2 regions of the Mesorhizobium sp. M2A.F.Ca.ET.043.05.1.1 genome follow, and region 2 is predicted to be linked to the other one. Evidence: riboswitches for the same ligand, from Rfam matches in the RefSeq annotation. Region 2 holds a riboswitch; the other holds the start of a gene.

Region 1 (15,735 bases), 2.1 Mb from region 2:
CCGACAAAGAGGATCGGCCGCAATATATGACCGGCGGCATCCAATTCGGGTAGAAAGAGCAGCGAACAGAGAAAGTGTTCTAGGTTGATGTCATGCAGGCCAAAAAGCGTGAAGCCGGTTTGGACGATGGCCACCGCAAACAAGGTCAGCAGCCAATAACTCGGGACTACTCTAAACAGTCGGTTTTGAATAAATCGTGACGGAGAAATCCCCGAAATATCGGTTGTCTTCGACATGATGTAGCCGCTTATCACGAAGAAGATTTCAACGCCGGTGGCGCCGATGTTGATGGACACAGGTGCCCGGCCAACGCCGATGTAGTGGTCGTAGCTGAAAATTATGTGATGGATGACGACGCCATACGCCGCAATTGCCCGCAACGCCTGGATGTTGGCGTTGACAGCGATTGTTTCTTTCCTGTCGGGGCTAGCCACCAAGTCCCTCGCCGAACTTTTGCCACTCAGCGCGGCGAGACGGGTTCAGTTCGACAATTGCAGCATCCTCAAGGCGGCGCAATTCAGTCTTTTGGTTGCCGACCGCCAAACGCCATTGAAGTCCTTGCGCGGCCCGGCGCTGTCTGTGACGCCACCAGATTCTCGGCGCCCAGGAACCGGCGGACGAACTTCAACCGATCGCGGGGACGTATGCGGCCGAACGATACCGCTCGATCCGCTTCGATCGTTTTACAGATTCCCGGTAACCTATGGATTTGGTTTGGGACGATTTTGCTCGGCTTCATGGCAAGCAATTGGAATCCCGACGAAAGGGCTAGCTTCCCAAGCTGAACGCGCGGGTTCGATTCCCGCTACCCGCTCCAGTCTCCCAACCTGTTTGCTTGAATGTCGTGGGGCGCTGCTGCGCGACGCTGGCAGGTCTCCGAACACGGGATCGGGTCTAGCACTGATCATGCAAGACCCGACCACGTCACTCAATCCTTAACCGGCGCCTGAACTACAGCCAGATGTTGATCCAGTAGCGCTCGCGCCAGCAGCGGCGGCGCCAGCGGCCATGACGCCAGTAGCGGCGGCAGACGTGTCTCCAGCCACGCCGACGGCGGCGTCTGCGGCGGCGCCAGTACCAATCTCCGTGATGGTGACGCCGGTGGGAGACCAGCTCCACTTCGGCCGGATCGTCGCCTTCGAAGACCGCGTTGTCCGGCTTGTCGAGTTCGTCCAGGATCCCGTTGCCACCGGGAATGCCGGCAACCGCCTTGCCGGGTCCGGCCAGGCTTGCAAGTGCCGCCGCCCCCGCAACGCCAAGCATTCCAGTCAGAAACAACCGACGTTCCATCAAAAACCTCCCAAGCTGTTGAGCCTCGGCAGCTCTTTCCTCACCCGCAACGGGCTGCAGCGAGCGACCGATCGGTTTGAACGTAGAAGTAGCGTTCTCGTTCCATCACCCCACCTCGCGCAAGATGAAGTCGTGCAGCATTTTCGCGGCCGGCGAGAGCACGCGGTTCTTGACCGTGATCAGGCTGTAGGGCCGGACCTCGATATCGAACTCGGTCTGGACCACGTCGATGGCGCCGGCCAGCCCGTCGGCCCCTTGGATGAACCTGGCTACCTGGATCGAGACCGGCGCGATGGCGTCGGACTGCGCCACCATCACCAAAGTAAGCAGCAGCGACGAGGTGTTGAGGATGCGGTCGGGCAGCGCGATGTCGCGGTTGAGAAAGTTGCTTTCCATCGCCTGGCGCAGCGGCGAGCCGCCGGACTGGAACACCCAGTCATAACCCGCCGTTTCCTCCAGCCGCACCATCTTGCCGCTCGCCAGCGGGTGGCCGCGGCGTACGATGAGGCAGGCCTTCTCGACGCCGATGACGCGCGATTCGAAGAGCCGCGGGTTAAGGTCGTCGGGAATGCGCGCGATGATGAAGTCGTGGCGCGACGCGATCAGCTCGCGGGCGAGCACGTTGGAGGTCTCGACCTGCATGGTGATCTCGATGCGCGGATAGATGCGGCGGATTTCGCGAATCGCCGGCACGGCCAACTCGATTGCCGGCGCCGTCACCGCGCCGAGGAACACGGCGCCGCCCTTGCCGGCCTTGAGCTCGGAAATCTCGCGATCGGCCTCGCGCATTTCGAGCAGGATCGAGCGGGCGCGCCGCGCGAGCGCCTTGCCATAAGGGGTCAGCGTCACGCCGCGCGGCAGCCGCTCGCACAATCTGACGTCGAGCACGGCCTCCATCTCGGCGATCATGCGCGAGGCGGCCGGCTGCGAGATGTTCATGACCTGCGCGGCCGCGCTCACCCGTCCGTGATCATCCAGCGCGGTGATCATGCGCATGTGGCGGAGGCTCAGGCCGCTGCGCAGCAGCGTCTCGCCGTCTCCCGGCGACTTCTCGTAACCTCCTGAAATCGCACCGAAATCTTGCATTGCCGCCATGATCCTGAACCTTCCCAGCGGGTTTCCTTCAATCCTCTTAAGCTATATCAGTTTCGGTATAGCAACCACCGAAGATCGCATTTGACAGTTATGTCAAAGGGCCACACCCTTCGCGCGTTCCGAGGCGCAGGGGTCGGTAACGAGCGAATTCGTATCGATTGAAACTGCGTCGCGGGGCCGATTGGGAGGATACCGGAGATCGATAAAGCCGACAGAGGCGCGCCAGCGCATCTGCTCGACTGCGCGGCCCGCGAAGCCCCGAGGTGTCGCGTCCATCAACCAGGGAGAGTAATCGTGAAGATCATCAAGACACTGGCCGCCGTCGCGGCCCTTGGCGTCGCCGCCATGACCTATTCGGCACACGCGGCCGACAAGGGCCTCATCGGCGTGCTGATGCCTACCAAGACCTCGCAGCGCTGGATCAACGACGGCGATGCCGTCAAGTCCCAGCTCGAGAAGCTCGGCTACACCGTCGACCTGCAATACGCGCAGGACGACATCCCGAACCAGCTCAGCCAGCTGGAAAATGAAATCACCAAGGGCCCGAAGGCGCTGATCATCGCCTCGATCGACGGCACCACCATGGCGGACGCGCTGCAGAAGGCCAATGATGCCGGCGTGGTCACCGTCGCCTATGACCGCCTGATCAAGAAGACCCCGAATGTCGACTACTACACCACCTTCGACAATTTCGGCGTCGGCGTGATCCAGGCGAATTCCCTGGTCAAGGGCCTCAAGGAGCGCTTCCCAAACACCAAGCCCTGGAACGTCGAACTCTTCGGCGGCTCGCCGGACGACAACAACGCCTTCTTCTTCTACAACGGCGCGATGTCGGTCCTGCAGCCGCTGATCGATGACGGCTCGATCAAGATCAAGTCCGGCCAGATGGGCATGGACAAGGTCGGCACGCTGCGCTGGCTCGCCGCCACTGCCCAGGCGCGCATGGACAATTTGCTTTCGGCCAACTACTCGGACGGCAGCCGCGTCGATGGCGTTCTGTCGCCTTATGACGGCCTTTCGCGCGGCATCACCGCCTCGTTGCGCGCCGTCGGCTACGGCACGGACGCTCAGCCCTGGCCGATCGTGACCGGCCAGGACGCCGAGACCGCCTCGGTCAAGCTGATCATCTCGGGCGAGCAGTATTCGACGGTGTTCAAGGACACCCGCGAGCTGGCCAAGTCGACCGTGGAGCTGGTCGACAAGGTGCTCTCGGGCGGCAAGCCCGAGGGCCTCGACACCAAGACCTACAACAACGATGTCAAGGTCGTTCCCTCGATCCTCCTGACGCCGGTCGAGGTCGACAAGTCGAACTACGAGAAGCTGGTCGTCGACTCCGGCTACATCAAGGCCGAAGAGCTGAAGTAATCCGGCTTGAAAACGAGGGGTCCTGCGCGGCCGCAGGGCCCCCTTTTCGTTCAGAAGCGACCCCGGTATTGTTTTTGCCGGCTTCTGCAGCGCAGCGCGCCGTCACGGTGCGAAGGCAGCCGCAGCATTTTGATTTCGCGCATGGCATTCTCCGATGATGGAAAGCGTGCGCCAAGGAGCAGACCCGATGGCCTCGACGATTTTGGAGATGCGCGACATCACCAAGACGTTCCCCGGCGTGAAGGCGTTGTCGAACGTCAATCTCAGCGTCGAGGAAGGTGAGATCCACGCCATCGTCGGCGAGAACGGCGCCGGCAAGTCGACGCTGATGAAGGTGCTGTCGGGCGTCTACCCATCCGGGACCTATGATGGCCAGATCATCTTTCGCGGCCAGGAATGCAATTTCAAGGGCATTCACGACAGCGAGCATATCGGCATCGTCATCATCCACCAGGAGCTCGCCCTGGTGCCGATGCTGTCGATCGCGGAAAACATCTTTCTCGGCAACGAGCACGCCAGCTATGGCGTCATCGACTGGGACGCCAACGAGACGCGCACGGCCGCCCTGCTCAAGAAAGTCGGGCTCAAGGAAGATCCCAAGACGCTGATCACCAATATCGGCGTCGGCAAGCAGCAGCTGGTCGAGATCGCCAAGGCGCTCAGCAAGGAAGTGAAGCTCCTGATCCTGGACGAGCCGACCGCATCGCTCTCAGAGAAGGACAGCCAGGCGCTGCTCGACCTCCTGCTCGAGTTCAAGCGCCAGGGCATGACCTCGATCCTGATCTCGCACAAGCTGAACGAGGTGAACCGCGTCGCCGACAAGGTCACGGTGATCCGAGACGGGCGCACCATCGAGACCTTGCCGAGGAAGGACATCTCGGAAGACCGCATCATCACCTCGATGGTCGGCCGCTCGCTCGACGACCGCTACCCGCCGCGCGAGCCGCAGATCGGCGACGTCATCTTCGAGGTGAGGGACTGGTCGGTCTACCACCCGATCCATCCCGAGCGGCAGGTGATCAAGAACGTCAGCCTCAATGTGCGCAAGGGCGAGGTGGTGGGCATTGCCGGGCTGATGGGCGCCGGCCGCACGGAATTCGCGATGAGCCTGTTCGGCCGCTCCTACGGCCGGCACATCACCGGCGAGGTGTCGCTGCACGGCAAACCGCTCGACCTCTCGTCGGTGAGCAAGGCGGTGGAGAACCGCATCGCCTATGTCACCGAGGACCGCAAGACCTACGGCCTCAACCTCATCGACCACATCAAGCACAATGTGACGCTGGCCAATCTTGGCGGCGTTTCCAGCCGCGGCGTCATCGACGACATGCGCGAGATGAGCGTCGCCAACGACTACCGCAAGAAGACCAACATCCGCGCCTCCAGCGTCTATCAGCTGACCGGCAACCTCTCGGGCGGCAACCAGCAGAAGGTGGTGCTGTCGAAATGGCTGTTCGCCGATCCGGAAGTCTTGATCCTCGACGAGCCGACCCGCGGCATTGACGTCGGCGCCAAGTACGAAATCTATACGATCATCGCCCGCCTCGCCGCCGAGGGCAAAGCGATCATCGTCATCTCGTCGGAAATGCCCGAATTGCTCGGCATCACCGACCGCATCTATGTGATGAACGAAGGGCGTATCGTCGGCGAAATGGCGGCAAGCGAAGCCAGCCAGGAAAAAATCATGCGCGCCATCGTTCGCGGAGAAGGAAAAAAAGCATCATGAGCACAGAGAGCGCTCCCGCACCGCAGAGCGGCACAGCCGAAGACGTCAAGCAGGGTCCGCGCATCGCCGTCTCGGCGCTGACGACGAACCTGCGCGAATACGGCCTGATCATCGCGCTGATCGTCATCATGCTGTTCTTCCAGTACACGACGTCGGGCACGCTGTTCAAACCGGTCAACCTTTCGAACCTGGTGCAGCAGAACTCGTTCATCATCGTGATGGCGCTGGGCATGCTCCTGGTGATCGTCGCCGGCTATATCGACCTCAGCGTGGGATCGGTCGCAGGCTTCATCGGCGCGCTTGCCGCGATGATGATGGTGATCTGGCCGCTCGGCATATTCTCGAATCCGCTGGTGGTCTCGATCGTCTGCCTGATCGTCGGCGCGCTGATCGGCGCGGCGCAAGGCTACTGGATCGCCTATCACAAGATACCGAGCTTCATCGTGACGCTGGCCGGCATGCTGATCTTCCGCGGCATCTGCCAGGCGCTGCTCGGCGGCGGCTCGTCGGTCGGCCCGCTGCCGGACAGCTTCAAGGCGCTGAGCTCGGGCTTCATCCCGGACGTGATCGGCCCGCTGACGCTGATCCCGCCGACGGTCAATGCCGCCGGCAAGACCATCGTCGGCAGCGGCTTGACGCTGCATATGACGACGATCGTGCTCGGCCTGATCGCGGTGCTCGCCTACGCCTATTTCGGCTTCAGGACGAGGCGCAAGCGCGAGCGTCACGGCTATGAGGCGGAGCCGTTCCCGCTATTCGTCATCAAGACTCTGGTCGGCAGCGCTCTGGCGCTGTTCCTGGTGTTCCAGTTCGCCAGCTACAGGGGCCTGCCGGTCGTGCTCCTGGTGATGGGTGTGCTCATCTCGTTGTTCGTCTTCGTCACCAAGCGCATGACCATCGGCCGCCGCATCTACGCCATGGGCGGCAACGCCAAGGCTGCGCAGCTCTCGGGCATCAACACCGAAAGGCTGACGCTGCTGGTCTTCATCAACATGGGCGTGCTGTCGGCGCTCGGCGGCCTGATCATCGCAGCGCGCCTCGGCCAGGCCGTGCCGGCCGCGGGCCTCGGCAGCGAGCTCGACGTCATCGCGGCCGTCTTCATCGGCGGCGCCTCGGCAATGGGCGGCGTCGGCCAGGTGATCGGCGCCGTGGTCGGCGGCTTCATCATGGGCGTGATGAACAACGGCATGTCGATCATGGGCGTCAATGTCGACTGGCAGCAGGTGGTCAAGGGCCTGGTGCTGCTCGGCGCCGTCATCTTCGACGTCTACAACAAGAACAAGGCTTAAGGGCCGGAACGAAGTTCAGGAGGCATACGGGTTTCAGATCGCGACGCTGCCGGCAAACCCGTCGGCACCAAGAAGTCCACACAAGGACCGAGCTCGCGAACGCAATCCGGACGAAGAGTTTCAACCGCGGCGGGGATCGCTCCACGCCGCGCCGGGTAAGGCTTGCCCGCGGGCGGCCGCTAAATGAGAGAGGATTCGAACATGCTGATCTCCCAGATCCTCGACGACGCCGAGACGATCCGCGTCGTCGCCCGCAACGGCGGCGGCAAGACCAGGGTCATCAATGGCGCGCGCAGTGTCTATTCGCTGGCGATGGAGGCCGCGCGCACCGGCATCGGCCTCGAAGTGCTGATCGAGCGCAAGGGCTATGGCGAGACGGTCGATCTCGATGCCGCCTACAAGAGGGGCAGGCTGGTCTCGCCGATCAACCATCCCGATCCCGCGCATCTGCATCTCACCGGCACCGGGCTGACGCATCTCGGCTCCGCGGCGACTCGCGATTCCATGCACAAGAAGCTCAACGAGAGCGGCGAGGAGGAGCTCACCGATTCCATGAAGATGTTCCGCATGGGGCTCGCAGGCGGCAAGCCGGCCAAGGGCCAGGTCGGCGTGCAGCCGGAATGGTTCTACAAGGGCAACGGCACGATGGCGGTGGCGCCCGGCGCGCCGCTGATGTCGCCAGCCTTCGCGCAGGACGGCGGCGAGGAGCCCGAGATCGCCGGCATCTATGTCATCGGCGATGATGGCGCGCCGTTCCGGGTCGGCTTCACGCTGTCGAACGAGTTCTCCGATCATGTCACCGAGCGGGTGAACTATCTGTTCCTCGCTCATTCCAAGCTGCGCAATGCCTCGTTCGGCCCCGAGATCCTGATCGGCGACCTGCCGGCCGACATCCGCGGCGCATCGCGCATCTGGCGCGACGGCAAGCTTTTGTGGGAAAAGCCGTTCCTGTCGGGCGAAGCGAACATGTCGCACACCATCGCCAATCTCGAGCACCACCACTTCAAATATTCGGCCTTCCGCCAGCCCGGCGACGTGCATGTGCATATGTTCGGCACCGCGACGCTCTCCTTCGCCGACGGCATCAAGACCGAGGCCGGCGACACGTTCGAGATCGAGGCGCCGGATTTCGGCCTGCCGCTGCGCAATCCGCTGGAGATCGAAAAGCCGGTGAAGGTGGCGGTGAAGGCGCTGTAGGACAGGGCGTGTTTCGCAGCATGCCTTCGTCATGTATGGACGGCCCCTCTTGGGCAAGAGGCAAAATGACGACGACGGCGTAAGTCTGGAGCGGTCATGTATTCGGCCTTTAGTGCGGTCGATTTCGATGACCGCTGACCAACAAGGGTTACGCGGATCGGTTCCAATCATTCTAGCGCGCTTGGTGTCGCGATGACGATGGCGGATTTTCCCGACCCAGGTCCTGACCATTTTGCCGTGCTGCCTTTTTGCTCCTTACGCTGTTAAGGGCCTCGATTGCGGCTAGGCCACAGCCGGTGCCCTGTATTGTTGTCCCGATTGCAGCATTGCCCAGATGATGCGGGCGGTCTTGGCCGCCTGCGCCACGACGGCGACCTTGACCGGCCGCCTGGCCAGCAGGCCGCGTATCCAGGGCGAGCCTCTGTCGGGCTTGGCCCTGACCTGACGCAGCCAGGAACTGGCGCCGAGAATGAGCAACCTGCGCAGGTCCTTGTCGCCGGCACGGCTTATATGGCCTGTCGGCCTGTGCTTGCCGCCGGTGTCATGGGTCTTGCGGGTCAGGCCCAGCCAGGCTGCGAAGTCCCTGGCCGAGGCGAACTGGCGACCGTCGCCGATGGCTGCGACGGTCGCATGCGCGATGATCGGGCCGACGCTCGGGATCGTCGTCAGCCGCAAAGCTGCCCGCTGCTGCCTGACCTGAGCCAGGATCTGCTTGTCCAGCTTGCCGATCTCGCCATCCAGCGCCCGCCATTGCCCGGCCAGCGGCACCAGGCAGATCAACAGCGCCGCTGGGATGGCTTCATCGGCCGCCTCGACGCGCCGCAGCAGGGTCTCGATGCCCGCCGCCCCTTTGGCACTTGTCTGTCCCATCTCATAGAGCAGGCCACGCATGGCGTTGGCCAGTTGCGTGCGCTGGCGCACCAGAAGGTCGCGTGTGCGGTGCAGCGCCCGGGCCCATTGCTGCTCGACCGACTTGATCGGCACGAAGCGCATGTCGGGCCGGCTCACCGCCTCGCAACAGCCGTGCGCGTCGCGGGCATCGTTCTTGTTGCGCTGAACATAGGGCTTCACATAGGCCGGTGGCATCAGCTTGACGTCATGGCCGAGCGCGCTGAGCGTGCGGGCCCAATGATGAGCCGAGCCGCAGGCCTCCATGCCGATCAGCGCCGGCGGCTGCGCGGCGAAGAACTTCTCCACCTGCGCGCGGCGCAGCTGCCGCTGCACCACCACGCGCCCGGCAGCATCCACGCCGTGCACCTGAAACACATTCTTGGCCAAATCGATTCCAAATCTGATAGCTTGCATGACGGACGGTCTCCTTCCGCTGGAGTTAATCACAGCCCAGTTTGGCACATTCGATGCCGCAAGGGGCCGTCCACCCATCATTCTAGGGCGGAGCAAGGAGCGAAGCGACGCGCGCAGACCCTAGAATCCATGCCGTTACGCACGAGCGCTGCCGCGGTGCAGAACGCCCACCACCCAATTCCGCGAAACAGCTCGAACCACTCTGGATTGGTTTTTTCGATGAGTTCGATTTTCCATTGGCGTGGCCAACGCTTCAATGACGTCTCACGCTGGATGGCGTCGGCGATGTCGAAATACTCCTCGTACCAGACGAGACGCTGCACGCCGTAACGGCTGGTGAAGCTGGAGCCTTGGCCGGTCTTGTGCTCTGGCATCCGGCGAGCAAGATCGCTGGTGACACCGATATAAATCGTGCCGCCTTTCTGGCTTGCGGTCATGTAGACGTAGCCGGTCATGTGGTGATCTTAGCTGGTGCAGTTGTCGGCAGCTATTCTGGACGGCTGCATTCTACGGCCAATGTCACGGCATGGATTCTAGGGTCTGCGCGCGTCGCTTCGCTCCTTGCTCCGCCCTAGAATGATGGGTGGACGGCCCCTTGCGGCATCGAATGTGCCAAACTGGGCTGTGATCAACCCCAGAGGAGGAGACCGTCCGTCATGCAAGCTATCAGATTTGGAATCGATTTGGCCAAGAATGTGTTTCAGGTGCACGGCGTGGATGCTGCCGGGCGCGTGGTGGTGCAGCGGCAGCTGCGCCGCGCGCAGGTGGAGAAGTTCTTCGCCGCGCAGCCGCCGGCGCTGATCGGCATGGAGGCCTGCGGCTCGGCTCATCATTGGGCCCGCACGCTCAGCGCGCTCGGCCATGACGTCAAGCTGATGCCACCGGCCTATGTGAAGCCCTATGTTCCGCGCAACAAGAACGATGCCCGCTGCCCGCGACGCGCACGGCTGTTGCGAGGCGGTGAGCCGGCCCGACATGCGCTTCGTGCCGATCAAGTCGGTCGAGCAGCAATGGGCCCGGGCGCTGCACCGCACACGCGACCTTCTGGTGCGCCAGCGCACGCAACTGGCCAACGCCATGCGTGGCCTGCTCTATGAGATGGGACAGACAAGTGCCAAAGGGGCGGCGGGCATCGAGACCCTGCTGCGGCGCGTCGAGGCGGCCGATGAAGCCATCCCAGCGGCGCTGTTGATCTGCCTGGTGCCGCTGGCCGGGCAATGGCGGGCGCTCGATGGCGAGATCGGCAAGCTGGACAAGCAGATCCTGGCTCAGGTCAGGCAGCAGCGGGCAGCTTTGCGGCTGACGACGATCCCGAGCGTCGGCCCGATCATCGCGCATGCGACCGTCGCAGCCATCGGCGACGGTCGCCAGTTCGCCTCGGCCAGGGACTTCGCAGCCTGGCTGGGTCTGACCCGCAAGACCCATGACACCGGCGGCAAGCACAGGCCGACAGGCCATATAAGCCGTGCCGGCGACAAGGACCTGCGCAGGTTGCTCATTCTCGGCGCCAGTTCCTGGCTGCGTCAGGTCAGGGCCAAGCCCGACAGAGGCTCGCCCTGGATACGCGGCCTGCTGGCCAGGCGGCCGGTCAAGGTCGCCGTCGTGGCGCAGGCGGCCAAGACCGCCCGCATCATCTGGGCAATGCTGCAATCGGGACAACAATACAGGGCACCGGCTGTGGCCTAGCCGCAATCGAGGTCCCTTAACAGCGTAAGGAGCAAAAAGGCAGCACGGCAAAATGGTCAGGACCTGGGTCGGGAAAATCCGCCATCGTCATCGCGACACCAAGCGCGCTAGAATGATTGGAACCGATCCGCGTAACCCTTGTTGGTCAGCGGTCATCGAAATCGACCGCACTAAAGGCCGAATACATGACCGCTCCAGACTTACGCCGTCGTCGTCATTTTGCCTCTTGCCCAAGAGGGCCGTCCATACATGACGAAGGGATGGATGGCGTCCGTTTGCGCCCTCTGTCCTGCCGGACATCTCTCCCTTGGACCTCAGCGCGCGGCCCTGAAATGCTTGGAAAGCTTCAGGCCCTGCGCCTGATAGTTCGAGCCGAGATCGGTGCCGTAGAGCGCCTGCGGACGCTTCAGCATGTGCTCGTAGACGAGGCGGCCAACGATCTGGCCGTGATCGAGGATGAAAGGCACTTCGTGGCTGCGCACTTCGAGCACGGCGCGGCTGCCGCTGCCGCCGGCGGCGGAGTGGCCGAAGCCCGGATCGAAGAAGCCGGCATAGTGGACGCGGAACTCGCCGACCAGCGGGTCGAAGGGCGTCATCTCGGCGGCGTAGAGCGGCGGCACGTGCACCGCCTCGCGGCTGACCAGGATATAGAATTCGTCAGGGTCGAGCACGATCTCGCCGGCGCCGCTCTTATAGATCGGCTCCCAGAAATCGACGACATCCTGCGCGGCGCGCTTGTCGACGTCGACCAGGCCGGTGTGGTGCTTGCCGCGGTAGCCGACAAGCCCGTCCTTGTCGCCGTCGAGGTCGATGGAGAGCGCGATGCCGCCGCCGGAAATGTTGGGTGGCTCAGTGGCGACCAGCATCTCGGCGCGGTGAAGGTCGCGCAGCTCGCTCTCCGAAAGCACGGCATTGCCGATGCGGAAACGGATCTGCGACAGGCGCGAGCCGGCGCGCACGACGATCGGGAAGGTGCGCGGGCTGACTTCGAGATAGAGCGGCCCGTGATAGCCGGCGGCGATCTTGTCGAACTCATGGCCGCGATCGGTCATGACCCGCGTGAAGATGTCGAGGCGGCCGGTCGAACTCTTCGGATTGGCCGAGGCCGAAACCTCGGTCGGCAATGCCAGGCTTTCCAGCAAAGGCACGATATAGACGCAGCCGGTTTCCAGCACCGCGCCGCCGGTGAGGTCTATCTCGTGCAGCTTCAGCCGTTCGAGCTTGTCGGAGACCAGATGATCGGGCCCCGGCAGGAAGGAGGCGCGCACGCGATAGGCCTTGTCGCCGAGCCTGAGATCGAGGCTGGCCGGCTGGATCTGGTTGGTGTCCAGCGCGCGCGGCGACTTAAGCGCGTTCGCCTTGAACAGCGCCGCGATGTCCTGATCCGGAAGAATGCCTGTCTGCCGCAAAGGCTGGCTCCGTTCACAAGGCCGGGCGAGGACCTAAGCAGGCTCTTGCCGTCCGGCTGGTACAAACCTCTTAATGAAGCCGGCAATTGACGCAAGCGCGGCGCTCATTTAAAGGGTCGTTATCCCGTGGTGATTTGGCCGGTCGGCTTGCAGCCACGTTAAACAAGTCGCTAAAGGACCGTCGAGCCGCAAGGCTATATGGACCGGTTGCGACTTCGCGGCCGGTTTTTTTGTGTCTGGAAGCAGGGCTATGAGCACCAAGAAGCGCAACTGGAAACCTCAAACGGCACTCGTGCATGGCGGAACGCTGCGTTCCCAGTACGGCGAGACCGCAGAGGCGATGTATCTCACCCAAGGCTATGTCTACGAGACGGCGCAGGCGGCGGAGGCCCGCTTCAAGGGCGAGGAGCCGGGCTTCATCTATTCGCGCTACGCCAACCCGACCGTCGACATGTTCGAAAAGCGCATGTGCGCGCTGGAAGGCGCCGAGGATGCCCGCGCCACCGCCTCCGGCATGGCCGCAGTTTCCGCTGCCCTGCTCTGCAGCGTGAAAGCCGGCGACCACATCGTTGCGGCGCGCGCGCTGTTCGGTTCCTGTCGGTGGGTGGTGGAGACGCTGGCGCCGCGTTACGGCATCCAGGCGACGCTTATCGACGGCACCGACATCGCCAATTGGGAAAAGGCGGTCAGGCCGAACACCAAGCTGTTCTTCCTGGAAAGCCCGACCAATCCGACGCTGGAGGTGGTCGACATCGCCGCTGTCGCCAAGCTCGCCAATTCGATCGGCGCGCGCGTGATCGTCGACAATGTCTTCGCCACGCCGCTGCAGCAGAAGCCGCTGCAGCTCGGCGCTCACATCGTCGTCTATTCGGCGACCAAGCACATAGACGGCCAGGGCCGCTGTCTCGGCGGCGTCATCCTGTCGGACAAGAAATGGATCGACGAGAACCTGCACGACTATTTCCGCCACACCGGCCCCAGCCTCTCGCCCTTCAACGCCTGGACGCTGCTCAAGGGGCTGGAGACGCTGCCGCTTCGCGTGCGCCAGCAGACCGAAAGCGCCGGCAGGATCGCCGATTTCCTGGCCGGACGGCCGGAGATCGCGCGCGTCATCTATCCAGGCCGCGCCGACCATCCGCAGGCCGATATCGTCAGGAAGCAGATGTCGGGCGGCTCGACATTGATCTGCCTTGACGTCAAGGGCGGCAAGCAGGCGGCCTTCGCCTTCCAGAACGCGCTCGACATCGTGCTGATCTCGAACAACCTCGGCGACGCCAAGAGCCTGATCACCCATCCGGCGACGACGACGCACAAGAACCTGAGCGACGAGGCACGTGCCGAGCTCGGCATCGGTCCCGGCACGCTCAGGCTCTCGGTCGGCCTGGAGGACACCGACGATCTGCTGGAGGACGTCGAGCAGGCGCTGAAGGCGGCAAAATAAGCCGGAAAATACCGTGGGAGATCGCCTCAGACGGTTCAGGCGATCTCCTCGAGTTCTGTCAGCTCGCGGGTGCGGATGGTCATCGCATTGCCGCGCCATTCGACGGCGCCGCCGAACCAGGCGCGCGCCCAGATGGCGGGCAGCATGGCATCACGCATGATCATCGCCGTGACGCTGCGCGGCGACAGGTACCAGCCCTTGGCCAAGGCCAGCAGGCATTCCGGCAGGTAGGCGATCGCCAGCACGCACAAAGCCGTGGTGGGCAGGCTGACGCCGGCGCTTGCCGCGGCAATCAGCGCCAGCAGCAGCGGCACCGCCGCGCCGGTCAGAATCTCGGGCGCGAAGAACAGCGGGAACGTCACCCGCCGCAGCCGCGCCCAGCGCGTCTGTCGCGACCATATCTCGGCGAAGCTGCGCTGGCCGAGCGGCTGCTCGAAGGGCGAGGCGACGAGGTTGACGCGCAGGCCCAGGCTGTTGACCAGCTTGGTGGCGGCCGCGTCCTCGGCGATCTCGGCGGCCAAGGCCTGGATGCCGCCATTGGCGTCCAGCATCGGCTTGTTCCACAGCATGCTCTTGCCCTGGGCGAAGCCGAGGCCGAGCGCCTCGCCGGCATATTGCCAGCGCGCCTGCAGCGTGTTGAGGAAGGCGCATTCGACTTCGGCCCAAAAGCCGTCCGGCCGCGAACCGATCGGCGTCGAGCAGACGAGGCCGGTATCCGGGCGCCATGCCGCCATCAGTTGCTGGACATAGTCCCTCGGCATCATCACGTTGGAATCGGCGAGGACGACCCAATCGTGCCGCGCCGCCTGCCAGCCCTTGACGCAGTTGTTGAGCTTGGGATTGGCGCTGATATGGTCGTCGCCGATCAACAACCGCGCCGGAAGCTTCGGGTGGCGCGCGATCGCCGCATCGATGAGCCTCACCACCGGGTCCTCGGCATGCGCGACGCAGAAGATCAGCTCATAGCGCGGCCAGTCGAGCGAGAAGGCGCGCTGAAGGGTCTCCTGCGTGAACGGCTCGACGCCGCGCGAAGGAACGATGATCGAGACCGGCTGCGCGCCGACGGGCGGCGCAATGACATGTCTTCGTTTCAGCCGCGACGCGGCTAGCAGGATGCTGGCGAGGTTCGAGAGAAGAAGGGCTGACGAAGCCAGGCCGGCTGCGGTAGTCAGTTCCATCGAGATCTGGTCACCCTATCTCTTTGTTTTCACGCAATTCCGGACGGAAAACCGCTCACACTTTTCCTGGAATTGCTCTTGGCCGCATGCGGCTGTTTCATCAGTCACAGAGCGCCCGAGTCGCCCGGCACGGTTTGTGCACACCAACATTGTCATGTGTCACTTAAATGACATTGTTTTTCGCCACGTGCGCTACAAGGCTGGCAGAATGGTCGGCGCTGCGCGTCCAACAGGGAAGCGCGACGAAATGTTCCGCCGTGGCAACCGGAGTGGCCCATGTATCGCGCAGTGACGCGCAACATCGAAGTGCTGGTCAGACCCTTCTATCTGGAGGACAGATCCGATCCGTCGGAGAACCGCTATGTCTGGGGCTATCAGGTGACAATCGACAACCGCTCCGACGATTTCGTGCAGCTTCTGTCGCGCTACTGGCACATCACCGACGGCCAGGGCCGTGTCGAGGAGGTGCGCGGCGCCGGCGTCGTCGGCGACCAGCCGGAGCTCAATCCCGGCGACAGCTATCAATACACGTCAGGCTGCCCGCTCTCGACACCGTCGGGCATCATGGTCGGCCACTACACGATGCGCAACGGCCGCGGCGAGACGTTCGACATCGCCATTCCGGCGTTTTCGCTCGACATGCCGGGGACAAGGCGGACGGTGAATTAGAGAACTTGGGTTCCTCACCCCCGCAAAGCTGGGGAGAGGTGTCCCGGCGAAGCCGGGACGGAGAGGGGGACGACCTACGCGAGGCCAA
Region 2 (15,735 bases):
GGCGCCCCGCCGGGTCATCGACATATCGGGCGATGGCCCCAACAATACCGGACGGCCTGTCGCCGCGATCCGCGATGCCGCCGTTGCCGAGGGTATCGTCATCAACGGCCTGCCGATTCTCATCAGGCCGTCGCCGAGCGTCAGCCGCCTCGACCTATACTATGCCGATTGCGTGACCGGAGGAGACGGTTCCTTCGTGCTGCCGATCTATGCGGCGTCCGAATTCTCGACCGCCATCCGCCGCAAGCTGATCCAGGAGGTGAGCGGCCTCACCGACGCCAGATCCATTCGCGTCCAGGATGCGGCGCCCGTCGATTGCCTGCTGGGCGAGCGCCTCCGGCAGCGCTTTTCCGATCCCTATTTTCCGGAACTCGACCGATAGCTGTCTTGCAGCCGCGTCAGACCGCCCGGGCGCCGTATTTGGCGCGGAACTCGTCATAGCAATCGCGGCGCCAGCGCCGGCCGACGACATAGCCGCGCAGGAGCTTCGGCAGCGAATAGCCGAGCGCCTTGGACGAACGATTGGCGAGATAGCCGGAAAAGGCCTCCTGCAGCCGGCCCTTCAATGTGTCGGCGATGATCTGGCGAGCGATCATAAAGGGCGGGACATCGGGATAGCGGTCGGCGATATAGGGATGCTTGTCGATCAGGTTGGCATAGGCCGCGACATAGCCGTCGCGCCGGCGGGAGATCGAGTTCTCCGAATTGTACTTCTTCCAGTCGATGTCTTCGGACAGCTGGGCGCCGCCGCGGCGGGCAAAGCGCAGCAGAAGGTCGAGATCCTGCATGCGCGTGATGTCGCTGTCATAGCCGCCGATCGCCAGCAGCGATTCGTGCCTGGCGGTGATTGCCGAGCCGGCGATGAAAATAGTCTGCGAGACCAGGGCGCGCTGCAGCGCGCTTTTATCAAGAAAGGTTTCGCGGTTGATGCATTTGGTGCTGCGGCTGCCCTTCAGCGACAGGAACGAGCTGATCAGGACTTCGAGCGAGGGATTCTGGTCGAAGCGCGCCAGCGTCCGCTCCAGCCGGTCCGGCAGATAGACGTCGTCCGAATCGAGGAAGGTCACCACGGGCGCCCGCGCACGCTCGATACCCGCGTTGCGGGCGGCATTGGCGCCGCGCCATTTGGCGCCGACATAGATCAGCCTCGGGTCGCGGATCTCGGCCAGCGCGGCGGCCGTCCCGTCGGTCGAACCGTCGTCGACCACGATGTGCTCGAAGCGGGTAAGTGTCTGCGCCAGAACGCTTTTCACCGCACGTACGACCTGACTGCGCCGGTTGTGGGTCGGCGTGATCACTGAGATCAGCGGAACGTCCTGGTTCGACGTCGGACTGCCATTGCCGGTCGGATCTGGCGCGTGTCGGATGGGTTTGATGGCTATGTTCTTATCCCACCTGTGATTTGCGGTCGACGCTACAAAAAAGCCACCTGTGTGTCACGCCGAGCCGGCCGAGAAATGCGAAATGGGGCTTTTTCCGCAACGTTGCGGTTTGATGGCAACACAATCGGCCTTCCGGCCCGCGGAGGCCGTCCGCCGGCAAAGCCGGCGGTGAGAATCATGCGCGCATGGAACCGATCGCGCGGCGTCAGCGCCTGAGCAGAAACACCGCTTGCTGGCCGAAGAAGTTCCAGAACCACCACGGCATCGACAGGCCGATCTTCTGGCCGTTGGCGTCGAGCGCGGTCGCCTTCTCGACGGTCGCGCCAAGCTCTTCGCACAGGTTGACGAAGTCGCGGATGGTGCAGAAGTGGATATTGGGCGTGTCGTACCAGGAATAGGGCAGGTCCTTGGTGACCGGCATCCTGCCCTTGATCAGCAGCGAGAAGCGCACGCGCCAATGGCCGAAATTCGGGAAAGAGACGATGGCGCGGTTGCCGATCCGAAGCAGCTCGTCGAGCACCACCTTCGGGTTGCGCGTCGCCTGCAGCGTCTGCGACAGCACGACGAAGTCGAAGCCCTTGTCGGCATAGAATTTCAGATCCGTGTCGGCGTCGCCCTGGATGACGGAGAGCCCGCGCGCCACGCATTCGTTGACGCCGCGCTGCGACAGTTCCAGCCCGCGGCCATCGACCTGCTTGGTCTCCTGCAGCAGTTCCAGAAGCACGCCGTCGCCCGAGCCGACGTCGAGGACGCGCGACTTGGCCGGAATGAGATCGGTGACGACTTCGAGGTCGACACGCTGGGCGCGGTTGACGCTCATAGGCTGAGCCCCCTTGCGCGTGCTGCCGAACCGATGAAGCCGTTGATGGCCGCGAACAGCTCCGGCTCGTCGAGCAGGAAAGCGTCGTGGCCGCGGTCGGTCTCGATCTCGACGAAGGAGACGGAAGCGCCCGCCGCGTTCAAGGCATGCACGATCGAGCGGCTCTCTTCGGTCGGGAACAGCCAGTCGCTGGTGAAGGAAACCAGGCAGAAGCGCGTCCTGGTGCCGGCGAAGGCATCGGCGAGGCGCCCGCCGTGATCGGCGGCAAGGTCGAAATAGTCCATCGCGCGGGTCAGATAGAGATAGGAATTGGCGTCGAAGCGGTCGACGAAGGTCATGCCCTGGTGGCGCAGATAGCTTTCGATCTGGAAATCGGCGTCGAAGCCGAAGGTGAGCGCCTCGCGGTCCTGCAGGTTGCGGCCGAACTTGCGGTGGAGCGCGGCTTCCGAAAGATAGGTGATGTGGGCGGCCATGCGCGCGACGGCGAGCCCCTTTTCCGGCCGCTTGCCGAACTCGAGATATTTGCCGCCATGCCAGTCCGGATCGGCCATGACCGCCTGCCGGCCGACCTCGTGGAAGGCGATGTTCTGCGAGGAATGGCGGGCGCCGGTGGCGATCGGCAGCGCCGAGAAGACCCGCTCCGGATAGCTCGCCGCCCATTCCAGCACCTGCATGCCGCCCATCGAGCCGCCGAGCACGCAAAACAGCTTTTCGATGCCGAAATGATCGACCAGCATCGCCTGCGCGCGCACCATGTCGCGTATTGTGATGATAGGCAGGTCGAGGCCGTAAGGCTTGCCGGTCGCCGGATTGGTCGAGGCCGGGCCGGTCGAGCCGAGGCAGCCGCCGATGACGTTTGCGCAGATGACGAAAAAGCGGTTGGTGTCGATGATCCTGCCGGGGCCGATCAGCACTTCCCACCAGCCCGGCTTGCCGGTCACCGGATTGGTGTTGGCGACGTGCTGGTCGCCAGTCAGGGCATGGCAGACGAGAATGGCGTTGGAGCGCGCGTCGTTCAAGCTGCCGTAGGTCTGATAGGCGATCTGGAAAGGCGAGAGCAGCGTGCCGGCGTCGAGCTTCAGCGGCTTGTCGGGGCCGAACTGCAGCACCGGGCTCGACGGATGATCGGCCTCGTCGTTGGTTCTTGCAGCGCGCTGAGCGGCCATGTCCGTCCTCGATCCTGTCCCGCATCTGTCTCGACACGACGCGCTGTCCGGCCGGCGGCGGACAACAAAAAACCGGCTTGCCGTCGCAAAGCCGGTTACAGGTTGCAAACGGCCCTTTAGCGAGTTGTTTAACGTGGCTGCAAGCCGACCGGCCAAATCACCACGGAAGTCTGGCTGACCTTCTAGGACCGGAGCCGCTGTTCGTCAACGGGGGTAGCCTCCATGCTGACAGGGGCTGGCGCAAGCGCCAGCACTCGACATTGCAGCCCGTGGCCTGTATTTCCGCTGCGGCCTTGAGGCCCTCTCGACGGATTTGTGACATGAAGCAGGATCAGCCCCGTCCGACGCCCCGCGCGGGCATCATGGACATCGAGGCCTATGTGCCGGGAAAAAGCACCGCGCCGGCCGGCGTGACGAAAGTCTACAAGCTGTCGTCGAACGAAAATCCGCTGGGGCCCTCGCCGAAGGCGATCGAGGCCGCGCGCGAGGTGGCGGCGAAGCTCGACGTCTATCCCGACGGCACGGCGCGGCGGCTGCGCGAGGCGATCGCCGAGGTGCATGGACTGAACCCGGCGAACATCATCTGCTCCAACGGCTCCGACGAGATCCTGGGTCTCCTGGCGCAGACCTATCTCGCGCCGGGCGACGAGGCCGTGTTCACCGAACACGCCTTCATGGTCTACAAGATCTACATCCAGGCGGCGGGCGCCAAGCCTGTCGCGGTCAAGGAAACCGACGAGCGCGCCGATGTCGACGCGATCCTCGCCGCGGTCACGCCCAAGACGCGTATCGTGTTCCTTGCCAATCCGAACAACCCGACCGGCACCTACCTGCCGTTCAGCGAGGTGCGGCGGCTGCATGCCGGCCTGCCCAAGAATGTGCTTCTGGTGCTTGATGCAGCTTACGCCGAATATGTGCGGCGCAACGACTATGAAGCCGGCATCGAGCTTGCCGGCAGCGCCGAGAACGTGGTGATGACGCGCACCTTCTCCAAGCTCGGCCTTGGCGGCGCGCGCGTGGGCTGGATGTACGGGCCGGCGCATATCGTCGATGCCATCAACCGTATTCGCGGCCCATTCAACGTCAATGCCACCGCGATCGAGGCCGGCATTGCCTCCATCCGCGACCGTGCCCATATCGAGCGCAGCGTGACGCATAACGAGAAATGGCTGGGATGGCTCAGCGCGGAGCTCATCGGGCTCGGCCTGCGCGTCACGCCCAGCGTCGGCAATTTCGTGCTGATCCATTTTCCCGACGACAAGAAACATTCGGCGGCGGCCGCGGACGATTATCTGAGCGCACGCGGCTATATCCTGCGCCGCGTCACCGGCTACGGTTTCCCCAACGCGCTGCGCATGAGCGTCGGCACCGAGGAAGCCAACCGCGGCGTCATTGACGCGCTGAAGACCTTCCTGAAAAGCTAGACACCATGGCATCACCGATGTTCGAGAAAATAGCGCTGGTCGGCATCGGCCTGATCGGCTCATCGCTCGCCCGCGTCATCCGCCGTGAAGACCTGGCGCGTCATATCGCCATCGCGACGCGCAGCGCATCGACGCTGAAGCGCGCCGAGGAGTTGGGCCTTGGCGATTCCTATACGACGGAGGCAAAAGAAGCGGTGCGCGATGCCGATCTCATCATCGTCTCGGTCCCGGTCGGCTCGTCCGGCGAGGTCGCGGCCGAGATCGCGCCGGCGCTGAAGAAGGGCGCCATCCTCACCGATGTCGGCTCGACCAAGGCTTCCGTCATCGCGCAGATCGAGCCGCACGTGCCGGAAGGCGTACACTTCATTCCCGGACATCCGCTCGCCGGCACGGAAAAGTCCGGACCCGATGCGGGCTTTGCCGATCTCTTCGAGAACCGCTGGTGCATCTTCACGCCGCTCCCGGGCACCGATCCCGCCGCGCTCGAGACGCTTTCGGAGTTCTGGCGGCGCTGTGGCTCCAACATCGACTCGATGGACCCGCAGCATCACGACATGACGCTCGCGATCGTTTCACATCTGCCGCACATCATCGCCTACAATATCGTCGGCACGGCAGACGACCTGGAAGCGGTGACCAAGAGCGAAGTCATCAAATATTCCGCCTCCGGTTTTCGCGATTTCACCCGCCTTGCCGCCTCCGACCCGACCATGTGGCGGGATGTTTGCCTGCACAACAAAGACGCGATCCTGGAGATGCTGGCGCGGTTCTCGGAGGATCTGGCCTCGCTGCAGCGGGCGATCCGCTGGGGCGACGGCGAAAAGCTGTTCGATCTCTTCACCCGCACCCGCGCCATCCGCCGCTCGATCATCGAGGCCGGCCAGGATATCGATGTGCCGGATTTTGGCCGGCAGGCGATAGAGCATCCGGCCAAGCCGTAGGCTTTTCCCTCGTTCTCTGGCGTGGATTTGACCTGTCGGTTCGGTCAGCCTTGGCAGATGACAGGCGCTGGAGATTGGCCGAGACAGCCATCGCGATCGTCATCCACGGGCGGAGCAAGGAGCGAAGCGACGCGCCCAGACCCGAGGATCCATTCCGTGACTTCCGAGCGCTGCCGCGCTGCAGAATTCTGCTCCGTTGCACTCCACGGCTCAGATCACGGAATGGATTCCAGGGTCTACGCGACGCCGCTTCGCGGCTGCTCCGCCCTGGAATGACGAGGTTGAGCGGCTTCGGCCAATCCCCAGCGTTGGTGCCGATTGCGTGCTACCCTTGTTCCGATGGCGGCCAGTGCGCCGCCATCATGGCGAGCGTCTCGGCTCTGTCCGGCGCGCCCAGCCTGCCGCCGAAACGCAGGCATTTGAGCGCGGCTGCGGCGCTGGCGAAGCGCAGGGCCTCTTCCATCGGCATGGCCTCGGCGAGGCCGACGGCAAAGGCGCCGTGGAAAACGTCGCCGGCGGCGAGCGTATCCACCGCCTTGACCTTCGGCGCCTCGACATGGCGCACGCGTCTGGTCGCCCGGTCGTGCCACCAGGTTCCAGCGGCGCCGCCGGTCACCGCGACAAAGGCATCGGTGCGCGAGGCGAGGTCGGCGCAAGCGCTTTCCGGGTCGAGCGCATGGCCGCAGACGATGCGCGCCGCAGGCTCGGACGCGACGATATGCGAGGCCAACGGCAGAAGCCGCCCCAGCACCTCGACGGGTGCTGTATCGGCATCCAGGATCGCCGGACGGCCGATCGATCTGGCCGCGCTCAAGGCGAGCGCCGCGGCGCCCGGCCAGCGGACATCGACCAGAAGGGCGTCGAAGCCGGAGAGGTCGGCGAGCGGCAGCGTTTCAGGATCGGCCTGCGCCTTCTTGTCGTAGAAGGGGACGATGATGCGCTCGCCATGCGCATCGACCACGATCGCGGCCAGCGCCGAACGCGCGCCGGGAACCCGGCGGATAAGGCTGCAGTCGATGCCTTCGGCCTTGATGTCGGCGATCAGCTGGTCGCCGACCGGATCGTCGCCCGCGCTTGCCCATAGCGAGACCTCGGCGCCGAGGCGATGCGCGGCGCAGGCGGCGCTCGTCGCCATGCCGGAAGCGATCTGGACGCCGTCGCTGGCGATGAACTTGCCCTGATGCGCGGGCAGCGTCTCGACTCGGAGAATGGTGTCGAGGGTGAAGGCGCCGACGCTGAGCAGTCTGACCGGCTTCGCCATCGTCGTGTTACTCGAGCGGCTTGATCTTGCCGAGCGGAATGAAGCCGAGCGAAGCCTTACCCTTGACGATCTTCAGCGGCATCGACGGTTCCTTCCCGAGCATCGCCAAGGCGGCAAAACCCTGCTCGATTTCGCTTTTATGCTCGGGAACGGCACCGGCGAGGATGGCCGCCACCGCTTTCGGGTCCTTGAGTTTGATCATCAGGTCCCCGTCGACCAGCCCTTCCGCATCGACGGAGACCGGTCCTGATACGGTGATGCGCGCGGTTCCCGATGACAGGTCGAGTTTGGTAATGTCGATCGACTGGCCGCGCAGGCTTTTGGGCGGGGCCGCGATCAACGCCACGCCATTCTTCAGCGTCACATCGCCGCTGCCGTCCAGCGCCGGCAGTACGCGTCCCTCGATAGCGTCCGCATTGATCTCCAGATCGCCGAAGCTGCCGACATAGTTGATGTCCTGGCCGGCCGGCTGCAATTGCCCGGCCGCCTTGCCGGCGCTAAACAGCTGCATCGGATCCGTGTCGTCCTGCGGGTCGGTCTGGCCGTTCAGGCCTTCGGCCTGCAGCGAGACACTGCGCGGCAGCGGCCACCACACTTTGACATTGGCGTGCAGCTGGTCCCAGTCGATCCAGAGCGGCGGCATGCCGGGCGCGATCGTGCGCAGCGGCCCGCGCAGATCGGCGACCGGCGACAAGAGACCAGTGATGCCAGCGACGGCGTTGAAGCTCCCGGTAGACGCAGCGACTTTCCGGGCGTCGTCCTCATAGGCGATGTTGTCGCAGGAGACCGTGAAGCTCATCGGATAGCCGCTGACGGTAAGGTTGGCGCAGCCGGCGGCGATGCCCTTGCTGCCTAGCCGCGCCACCGCCTGGTCGGCCTCGGTCTTGAGCCTTTCGGCGAGATAGAACCAGCCGCCGCTGTAGATGGCGAACAGCACGACGACGAACGCCGCGAGCCAAAGCAGCCGGCGGCGGGATTTGGGCGATCGCTCGTCACTTGACGTCATGCTGCGGCTCTCGTTAACCCCGGCGTGCAGGCGTTTGCTTCACGCAAACAAGCGGGGGCAGAAGAAGCACCTTATCGGTGCGGCGTCGTTCACTCGAATGCGATCAGGCTTGGCGATATGGGCGATTTTTGGGTTTTTGGCTATGGGTCGCTGATCTGGCGGCCCGGATTCGCCCATGTCGAGACGCGCCGCGCCAGGCTTTACGGCTACCGCCGCTCGCTGTGCGTCTACTCCTTCGTGCATCGCGGCACCGCGCAAGGCCGGGTCTGGTGCTCGGCCTCGACCGGGGCGGCTCCTGCATCGGCCTCGCCTACCGCGTCCCCGGCAATCTGCGCGACGAGGTGCTTTCCTACCTGCGCGAGCGAGAGCTGGTGACCAGCGTCTATCTCGAACGCATGCTCAATGTCCGACTGGGCAGGGACGGGAAAGGAGAGGGCGTTTCGGTCGAGGCGGTCGCCTACACCGTCGACCGGCGGCATGAACAATATGCCGGCGCGCTTGATGCCGATCACGCGGCAAAGATCGTTCGCGGCGCCGTCGGCCAGTCGGGCCGGAATGAGGATTATGTCTTGAGCACGCTCGAGCATCTCGAGGCGCTCGGTATCCGCGATCACTGGCTGGAAGAGGTGGGCCGCCAGGTCTCGTCTTCGTGAAGTGCTTTTTGTTTACGCAATTCCTGACGCAAAACCGCGACGCACTTTTGCTGGAATCGCTCTGGTCCGATCAAAAAGCAAAACCATGCCTTTGACCTCGGCCGGCCACGACCTAGCTTAGCGGCATCCCATCCCTGGGCGTCAGGCCCGTTCCAGCATCACGGAGATCAGTCTTGCAGAAACGTCGTCTCGGTCGCACCGACCTTTCCATCGCGCCGCTGGTCCTGGGCGGCAACGTCTTCGGTTGGACCGCCGACGAGAAGACCTCCTTCGATCTGCTCGACCGGTTCGTCGGGGCGGGCCTGAACGCCATCGATACGGCCGATGCCTATTCGCGCTGGGTTCCCGGCAACAAGGGCGGCGAGTCGGAAACCATCATCGGCAATTGGATGAAGAGCCGCGGCAACCGCGACAAGGTGGTCGTCATCACCAAGGTCGGCTCCGACATGGGCCAGGGTAAGCGCGACCTCTCCGCCGCTTATATCGAAAAGGCGATCGAGGCATCGCTCAAACGGCTGCAGGTCGATGTCATCGACCTCTATTTGTCGCACTGGCCGGACCCGGCCACGCCTTATGAGGAGACGCTCGGCGCCTATCAGCGGCTGCTCGAAAAGGGCAAGATCCGCTATCCGGGCTGCTCCAACCTCGATGCCGGCCAGTTGCGTGCCGCGCTCGATGTGGCCAGCCTGCGCAGCCTGCCGCGTTACGAGGTGCTGCAGCCTGAATACAATTTGTACGATCGCTCGTCGCTCGACGGACCGCTGCTCGATCTCTGCAAGGCAGAGGATATCGGCGTCATCACCTATTTCAGCCTGGCCAAGGGATTTTTGAGCGGCAAATACCGCAGCAAGGCCGATCTCGGGCAAAGCGCACGCGGCGAGGGTGTGGCCGGCTACCTCAACGAGCGCGGCATGCGCATCCTTTCCGCGCTCGATGCCGTGGCCGAACGCCATTCGGCCAAGCAGGCGGAAGTGGCGCTGGCCTGGATCATCGCGCGTCCAGGCATCACCGCGCCGATCGCCAGCGCCACGACGCCGGCCCAGATGGACAGCCTGATCCGCGCCGCGTCGCTCACGCTTTCGGCCGACGATGTGGCGGCGCTGGACCGCGCCAGCTCATAATCTCAACACGCCTTGGCGCGCCTCGCACGATCATCCAAGACGCCCGTGACGGTCCCTCCTAAATCCTCTTGCATCGTGGCAGGAGGAGGGTTCGGCATGGCTGGCAGTGGTCTGGGCGATGCATCCTGGCAGCAAGTGCTGGCGCTTGTTGTGGCCGCGACGGTCGTTATGGGCAGTCCAGGACCGGCGACGATCAGCGTGACCGCCGTTGGCGCTGCTTTCGGCCTGCGCCCTTCGCTGGGTTACACCGCGGGCGTCGTGCTCGGCACGATCGCCGTGCTTCTGGCGGTGGCGGCCGGGATTTTCGGCCTACTGACCTCGGTGCCGGGAGTGGCGCCGGTGCTGGCGATCCTTTCGGCCGCCTACATCCTTTATCTCGCCTTCAAGATAGCGACCGCGCCGCCATTGGCCGAGCGCGGGAGCACGGCGACGAAGCCCGATTTTCTCGGCGGCGTCATGCTCGCCGTCGCCAACCCGAAGGCCTATGTGGCGATCGCTGCCGTGTTCGCCGGCGCAGCCTCGCAGGCCGATGCGCTGGGCGCTTCCACCAGGCTGCTGGTGCTTGCCGCGATGATCGTCGCCATCCACGTCGTGTGGCTGCTCGCAGGAACGGCTTTCGCGCGTTTGCTGCGCCATCCGCTGGCGTCGCGGATCATCAATCTGGTGTTTGCCGCGACGCTGGTGCTGACGACGCTGCTCGCGGCGCTGCGGTAGCCGATCAGCCCTTGGCGGCTACGCCGAGCTCCGCCAGCCGCTTCAGCGCCGTCGGCGGCATGGGCGGCGGGTTCGGCGCCTGCGCGGCCTCGACTAGCATCTGGTCGCAGGCGGCTTCCGTCTCGCCGATCAGCCGCTGCATGAATTCCTCCTTGCCGAGCCCTGGCGGGATCGGCGGCAGGAAGCGGGCCTTGATGGTGCCCGGATAGCGCAGGAACTTGCGGCGCGGCCAGTAGAGGCCGGCGACATGGGCGACCGGCACCACGGGGACACCTAGCTGGGTGTAGATCTCGACGATGCCGTATTTGTAGGACGGCTCGGCGCCCGGCGGGCGGCGCGTGCCTTCGGGATAGATGATCAGTTGGCGCGGATTGCGGTCCATCTCCTGCCTGGTCGCGACGACTACCGCCTTCAGCGCTTTCGAACGACTGCCGCGGTCGACCGGGATCATGCGCATCTTCATGATGTACCAGCCGAAGAAAGGGATCCAGGTCAGCTCGCGTTTCAGGATGTAGAGCGCGTCGTCGAGATAGGGGAAGAACGCGATCGCATCCCAGAAGGACTGATGCTTCGGCGCCAGGATGAAGGACCCCTCCGGCAGGTTCTCGACGCCCGTGATCTCGCTCTTGGTCGCGGCGATCTTGTCATAGAGCCACATCGAGGTCCGCGACCAGAATTTCGGCACGAACCAGGCACGGTGGCGCGGCGCCAGGAAATAGAAAGGCGTCCAGAAGATCATCTGGACGATCAGGCTGAGATAGAAGACGAGGTTGAACGCCAGCGAGCGGATGATGAGCATGCAAGGGGCCCGTGAGGAAGTGTGCGTTGGTTACACCAAGCGGCGGCAAAAAGGAAACGCCGCCATGCTCGAAACGCCGGCCACTCTTGCTTTGCCGCAATTCCGGACGGAAAACCGCAAGGCACTTTTCCTGGAATTGCTTACAATGACCGCGCCAGCCGCTCCTTGAGGCGCGGCGCCGCGAAATCGAGGAACGCGCGCAATTTCACCGGCAGCCGGCCCTGGCCGGCATGGACGAGGCTTACCGGCCAGGGCGGCGGCTCGAACGGCTCCAGCACCACACGCAGCGCGCCGGCGCGCACGGCAGTATCCGCCTGGTAGGAGAGCACTTTCGTCAGGCCAAGCCCGGCGATGGCGGCATCGATCGCCGCCTCGGCGGTGTTGACTTGCAGGCGCGAGCGGACCGGGATCGTGGTTTCCGTCTTGCCCGCTCCGAAGCTCCATGTCGCGGGAGAGGCAAGGCCCTCGAAGGTGACGCAGCTGTGACCCGCAAGCTCAGATGGTTTCTCCGGCGTGCCATGCGAGGCAAGGTAAGCCGGACTTGCGCAGACGATGCGGCGGATCGAGCCGACGCGGATCGCGACCATGGCCGAATCCGGCAGCTCTCCGATGCGCAGGGCCAGATCGATATGCTCCTCGACCAGCTGGGTGATCCGGTCCGACAAGGTCAGGCGGACGTCCACCTGCGGATAGACGGCGAGAAAACCGGTGATCACGGGCAGCACATGCAGGCGGCCGAAGACGACCGGTGCCGTGATGACCAACTCGCCTGTCGGGCTCGAATATTCGCCGGCAGCGGTACGCTCGGCCTCATTCACCTCGGCGAGGATGCGGCGGCAGGCGTCAAGATAGGATTGGCCGGCGTTGGTCAGCGTCAGGCGCCGCGTCGAGCGGTTGAGCAGGCGCGTCCCCAGGTGCTTCTCCAGCTCGGAGAGTTTTCTGCTGACGGTTGCCAGCGGCACGCCAGCGCGCCTGGCGGCGGCGGAAAGGCTGCCGGCCTCCACCGTGGCGACGAACAGGGACATGGCGTCGAGGCGATCCATCATTCTTCCGAAATCTGGAAGGATAGGTTGCAGCTATGCCATCTACATCCGCTTTTCGGAAGGGACTATTTGACGTGGAATCCTGTCCAAGGAACGCGAGCATGAATGAATTCACCAGCGACGTCGCTTTCACGCCGACCGTCAAGGCCATCCAGTCGCGCAAGGGATCGCGCGATTCCTATGCGCGCGTCGAGCAGCGCGGCGGCTGGCGGGCCACGATCACGCCGGACCTTGCCGCCTTCATCGAAGCGCAGACCAGCGCGTTCCTGGCGACGGCCAACGCCGATGGGCAGCCCTATGTCCAGCATCGCGGCGGGCCGGCCGGCTTCCTCAAGGTGCTCGACGAGCACACGATCGGCTTTGCCGATTTCTCGGGAAACCGGCAGTTCATCACCCAGGGCAACCTGCAGGACAACGACCAGGCCTTCCTGTTCCTGATCGACTATATGCTCAGGCAGCGCATCAAGGTCTGGGGCAGGGCGCGGATCGTCGAAAACGACCCGGAGCTGACGGCGAAGCTGATGCCGACGGACTACAAGGCAAAGCCGGAGCAGGCGATCCTGTTCACGGTCACGGCCTGGGATGCCAATTGTCCGCAGCACATACCGCAGCGTTTCGAGGCGGCGGATGTCGCGGCGGCGCTCGCCGAGCGCGATCGGCGTATCGCCAGCCTTGAGCAGGAGATTGCCCGCTTGCGAGATAATTTGGAGGCTAAGGTCTAGTTCTTCACCGCGGTCGATGCTTCGGCAAGCGTCATGCCTTCGGGCGTCGTGCGAAGCGGCAGGAAGCCGCGCGCCAACGACAACACATATTTGCTGTATTCCGTGAGCAGCACGCGCAGCGCCTCCGGCTTGGTCAGCCAGCCGCCATTGCCGAGATTGGTGTTGACCACCGGATAGGGCTCAAGGCGCGCGCCATGCAAGAGCCGGCCCATCTCGAGCAGGCTGCGCGGCATGTGGTAATTGTTGGTGACAATGATGATGCTGCCATAGGCGTGGTTTTCCACCCATTTGGCGCTTTCCTCGGCATTGCCGATGGTGTCGAGCGCGGCACGGTCGATGTCTACACAGCAGGAGAAGAGCCGCTTGTCGCCGCCCATCGCCGCCTGCAACTGGCGTTTTGTGGCCGACGGATGGACGCCGCTGATCAGCAGCCGTTCGCCCTTGCCGGACGCCAGCAGGTCCATGGCGGCGTCGAGCCGCGACTGCCCTCCGGTGAGCACGATGATGGCATCCGCCCTGGCCGGATCGAGCGGGGTCGTCATATGGCTGACCTTGTCGGCGAACCAGCCGAAGCCGCCGGCGAAAAGCACCAGCGCGGCGAGAGCGACAAAACCGCAGACGCGCAGGGCGAGCCGCAGACGACCAAGCCTGGCGGGGGCGGCTGCGCGCGCACGCACTGCCGGCATCCGTCCAGCCGTCTCGATCTGCTCCCGCGCTTCCATCATCCCCGGGTTAATCCTGAAAGCTTCTAATGGTTAACTCCGAAATGCGGCCTTTGATAGGTGAGACGGCGCACTTTGCGTTACGGCACCTGCCCAAGCCGTGATCGTTGCCTTGTTTGTATGCAACGCCTTCCACGGGCTTTCGGCTGGAGCTCATGGATCAGCCCGCATCCGGCTGGCGAACGTCGATGTCGCTGAGATAGGCGACGACGGTCACGTGCGAGGTGGCCGCGGTCAGCGCGCCGATCACCAGCACCATCAGGCCGACGCCGAAATAGCCGGCGGAGCCGATGGCGAAATTGCCGAAAAGAGCGGTCGCCTGGTCGGCCTGGGGCGTCGCCATGTTGCGGGACGACCACCAGGAGAAGACGATGAAGACGGCGATCGCGAGCGCACCGCCGGCGGCCGCGCCCTTCATGCCGGTGACCAGGAAATGCCAGCGGAACTCGCGCGCGATGAAGCGCGCTTCGGCGCCGACGAAATGCAGCACCTCGATGATATGGCCGTTGCCGGCCATGGCGCCGCGCGTGGCGAACACCACCGTCAGCACCGTTGCCGAGAGCATCAGCGCCAAAACGGCGATGCCGATCGTCACCGTCGTGTGCGCCATAGCGACGAGGCGGTCGACCCAGGTGCGGTGGTCGTCGAGCGCGGCGGTCGGGATCTTGGGAGTGATGGCGGCGCGCATGGCGGCAAAGTCAGGCGGGCTGGCCTCGTCGATGGTGACGATGATGAGGCGCGGCACCGGCAATTCGTCGATGTTGAGGCCGCTGCCCAGCCATGGTTCCAGAAGACGCGCGGTGGCGTCGCGGTCGATGATCTTGGTGCCCTTCACGCCGGGGAATTCGCTGGCGATCTGAGAGGCCTGCGCAAGCGCCGCCTCCATGTCGAGGCCGTCGGCCGGCTTGATCTGGATCGTCGCCTCGCGCGAGATCTGGTTCTCCCAGACCGAGGCGGTGTCGCGCACCAGCGTCACCGCACCGAAGGTGAGGCAGGACAGGAAGGTCATGATGGCGATGACCAGCACCAGCGCCCGCCCGGCGATGTTCTGCGCCGGCACGATCGGCGCCGTCTTGCGCTGGACGCGCCGGACTGTCACCGGCGCCTCGGCGGTTTCATCCTGGAGGTGATCGGCCGGAAAGTCAGTCATAGACGTCCAACCTTCCACCGGCCAGAATCATGCGGCGCGCATCGACCTGCTCCATCAGGCCCAGGTCGTGGGTGGCGATGACCACCGCGGTGCCCAGCCGGTTGAGCTCGATGAAGAGTCTTAGCAGCCGGCGCGCCAGCGGCGGGTCGACATTGCCGGTCGGCTCGTCGGCCAAAAGGATCTCAGGCTGTTCGATCAAGGCGCGCGCGATCGCGGCGCGCTGCTTCTCGCCGCCCGATAGCACCGGCGGCAGCACATGCATACGGTCGCCAAGGCCGACCCATTTCAGTAGCTCGGTGACGTCGGTGCGGTAGCTCGCCTCCTCGCGCCCGCGCACGCGCAGGGGCAGCGCGACATTCTCGTAGGTCGTCATATGGTCGAGCAGGCGGAAATCCTGGAACACCACGCCAATGCGGCGGCGCAGCAGCGGCAATTCGCTGCGCGAGATGCGCGACCGGTCCTTGCCGAAGATGGTGATCAGGCCGCGCGTCGGCTTCAGCGACATGAACAAAAGGCGCAGCAACGTCGTCTTGCCGGCGCCCGAGGGGCCGCTCAGGAACTGAAAGGAGCGCTCCGGAATGTGCAGGGAGATGTCGCGGAGGATTTCCGGACCCATGCCATAGCGGAGGCCGACATTTTCGAAGCGGATCACGTTCGGCGACCTGAAACTTTCGGCGGCGACGCGCCACGATCTACATTAACAGACCATCGGCCGGCATGGTTAACCGGCGGTTAATTTTTCGACGATCGGTACTCGCCAAGGCCATTCCGGTGGGGAAGCGTTAACCAATTCCGTTTACGCAAAAGAAAC

What was found. Region 2 has a riboswitch for S-adenosylmethionine ahead of EJ069_RS29890 (homoserine O-acetyltransferase). Riboswitches for the same ligand answer to the same signal wherever they lie in the genome.
Region 1: another riboswitch for S-adenosylmethionine. It lies ahead of EJ069_RS20070 (O-succinylhomoserine sulfhydrylase); the one in region 2 lies ahead of EJ069_RS29890 (homoserine O-acetyltransferase).

Annotation. Positions count from the first base shown of each region.
Region 1 covers NZ_CP034446.1:4,111,903-4,127,637, forward strand. Annotated here, with positions in the region: gene EJ069_RS20015 (acyltransferase) at 1-434, opposite strand, end outside; gene EJ069_RS20020 (protamine-2 (modular protein)) at 952-1,290, opposite strand; gene EJ069_RS20025 (LysR family transcriptional regulator) at 1,396-2,385, opposite strand; gene chvE (multiple monosaccharide ABC transporter substrate-binding protein) at 2,680-3,750, shown strand; gene mmsA (multiple monosaccharide ABC transporter ATP-binding protein) at 3,938-5,473, shown strand; gene mmsB (multiple monosaccharide ABC transporter permease) at 5,470-6,762, shown strand; gene araD1 (AraD1 family protein) at 6,964-7,959, shown strand; gene EJ069_RS20050 (IS110 family transposase) at 8,242-9,264, opposite strand; partial or broken gene EJ069_RS20055 (GIY-YIG nuclease family protein) at 9,435-9,719, opposite strand; partial or broken gene EJ069_RS20060 (IS110 family transposase) at 9,921-10,950, shown strand; gene EJ069_RS20065 (2'-deoxycytidine 5'-triphosphate deaminase) at 11,265-12,359, opposite strand; SAM riboswitch at 12,476-12,553, shown strand; gene EJ069_RS20070 (O-succinylhomoserine sulfhydrylase) at 12,610-13,800, shown strand; gene EJ069_RS20075 (ceramide glucosyltransferase) at 13,836-14,978, opposite strand; gene apaG (Co2+/Mg2+ efflux protein ApaG) at 15,255-15,647, shown strand.
Region 2 covers NZ_CP034446.1:6,195,356-6,211,090, forward strand. Annotated here, with positions in the region: gene EJ069_RS29875 (DUF1194 domain-containing protein) at 1-382, shown strand, start outside; gene EJ069_RS29880 (glycosyltransferase family A protein) at 399-1,367, opposite strand; gene metW (methionine biosynthesis protein MetW) at 1,588-2,202, opposite strand; gene EJ069_RS29890 (homoserine O-acetyltransferase) at 2,199-3,368, opposite strand; SAM riboswitch at 3,465-3,542, opposite strand; gene hisC (histidinol-phosphate transaminase) at 3,689-4,792, shown strand; gene EJ069_RS29900 (prephenate/arogenate dehydrogenase family protein) at 4,798-5,733, shown strand; gene EJ069_RS29905 (sugar kinase) at 6,059-6,994, opposite strand; gene EJ069_RS29910 (DUF2125 domain-containing protein) at 7,002-8,000, opposite strand; partial or broken gene EJ069_RS29915 (gamma-glutamylcyclotransferase) at 8,118-8,653, shown strand; gene EJ069_RS29920 (aldo/keto reductase) at 8,827-9,774, shown strand; gene EJ069_RS29925 (LysE family transporter) at 9,871-10,488, shown strand; gene EJ069_RS29930 (1-acyl-sn-glycerol-3-phosphate acyltransferase) at 10,493-11,287, opposite strand; gene EJ069_RS29935 (LysR family transcriptional regulator) at 11,428-12,330, opposite strand; gene EJ069_RS29940 (pyridoxamine 5'-phosphate oxidase family protein) at 12,432-13,052, shown strand; gene EJ069_RS29945 (YdcF family protein) at 13,049-13,777, opposite strand; gene EJ069_RS29950 (ABC transporter permease) at 13,935-14,924, opposite strand; gene ftsE (cell division ATP-binding protein FtsE) at 14,917-15,576, opposite strand.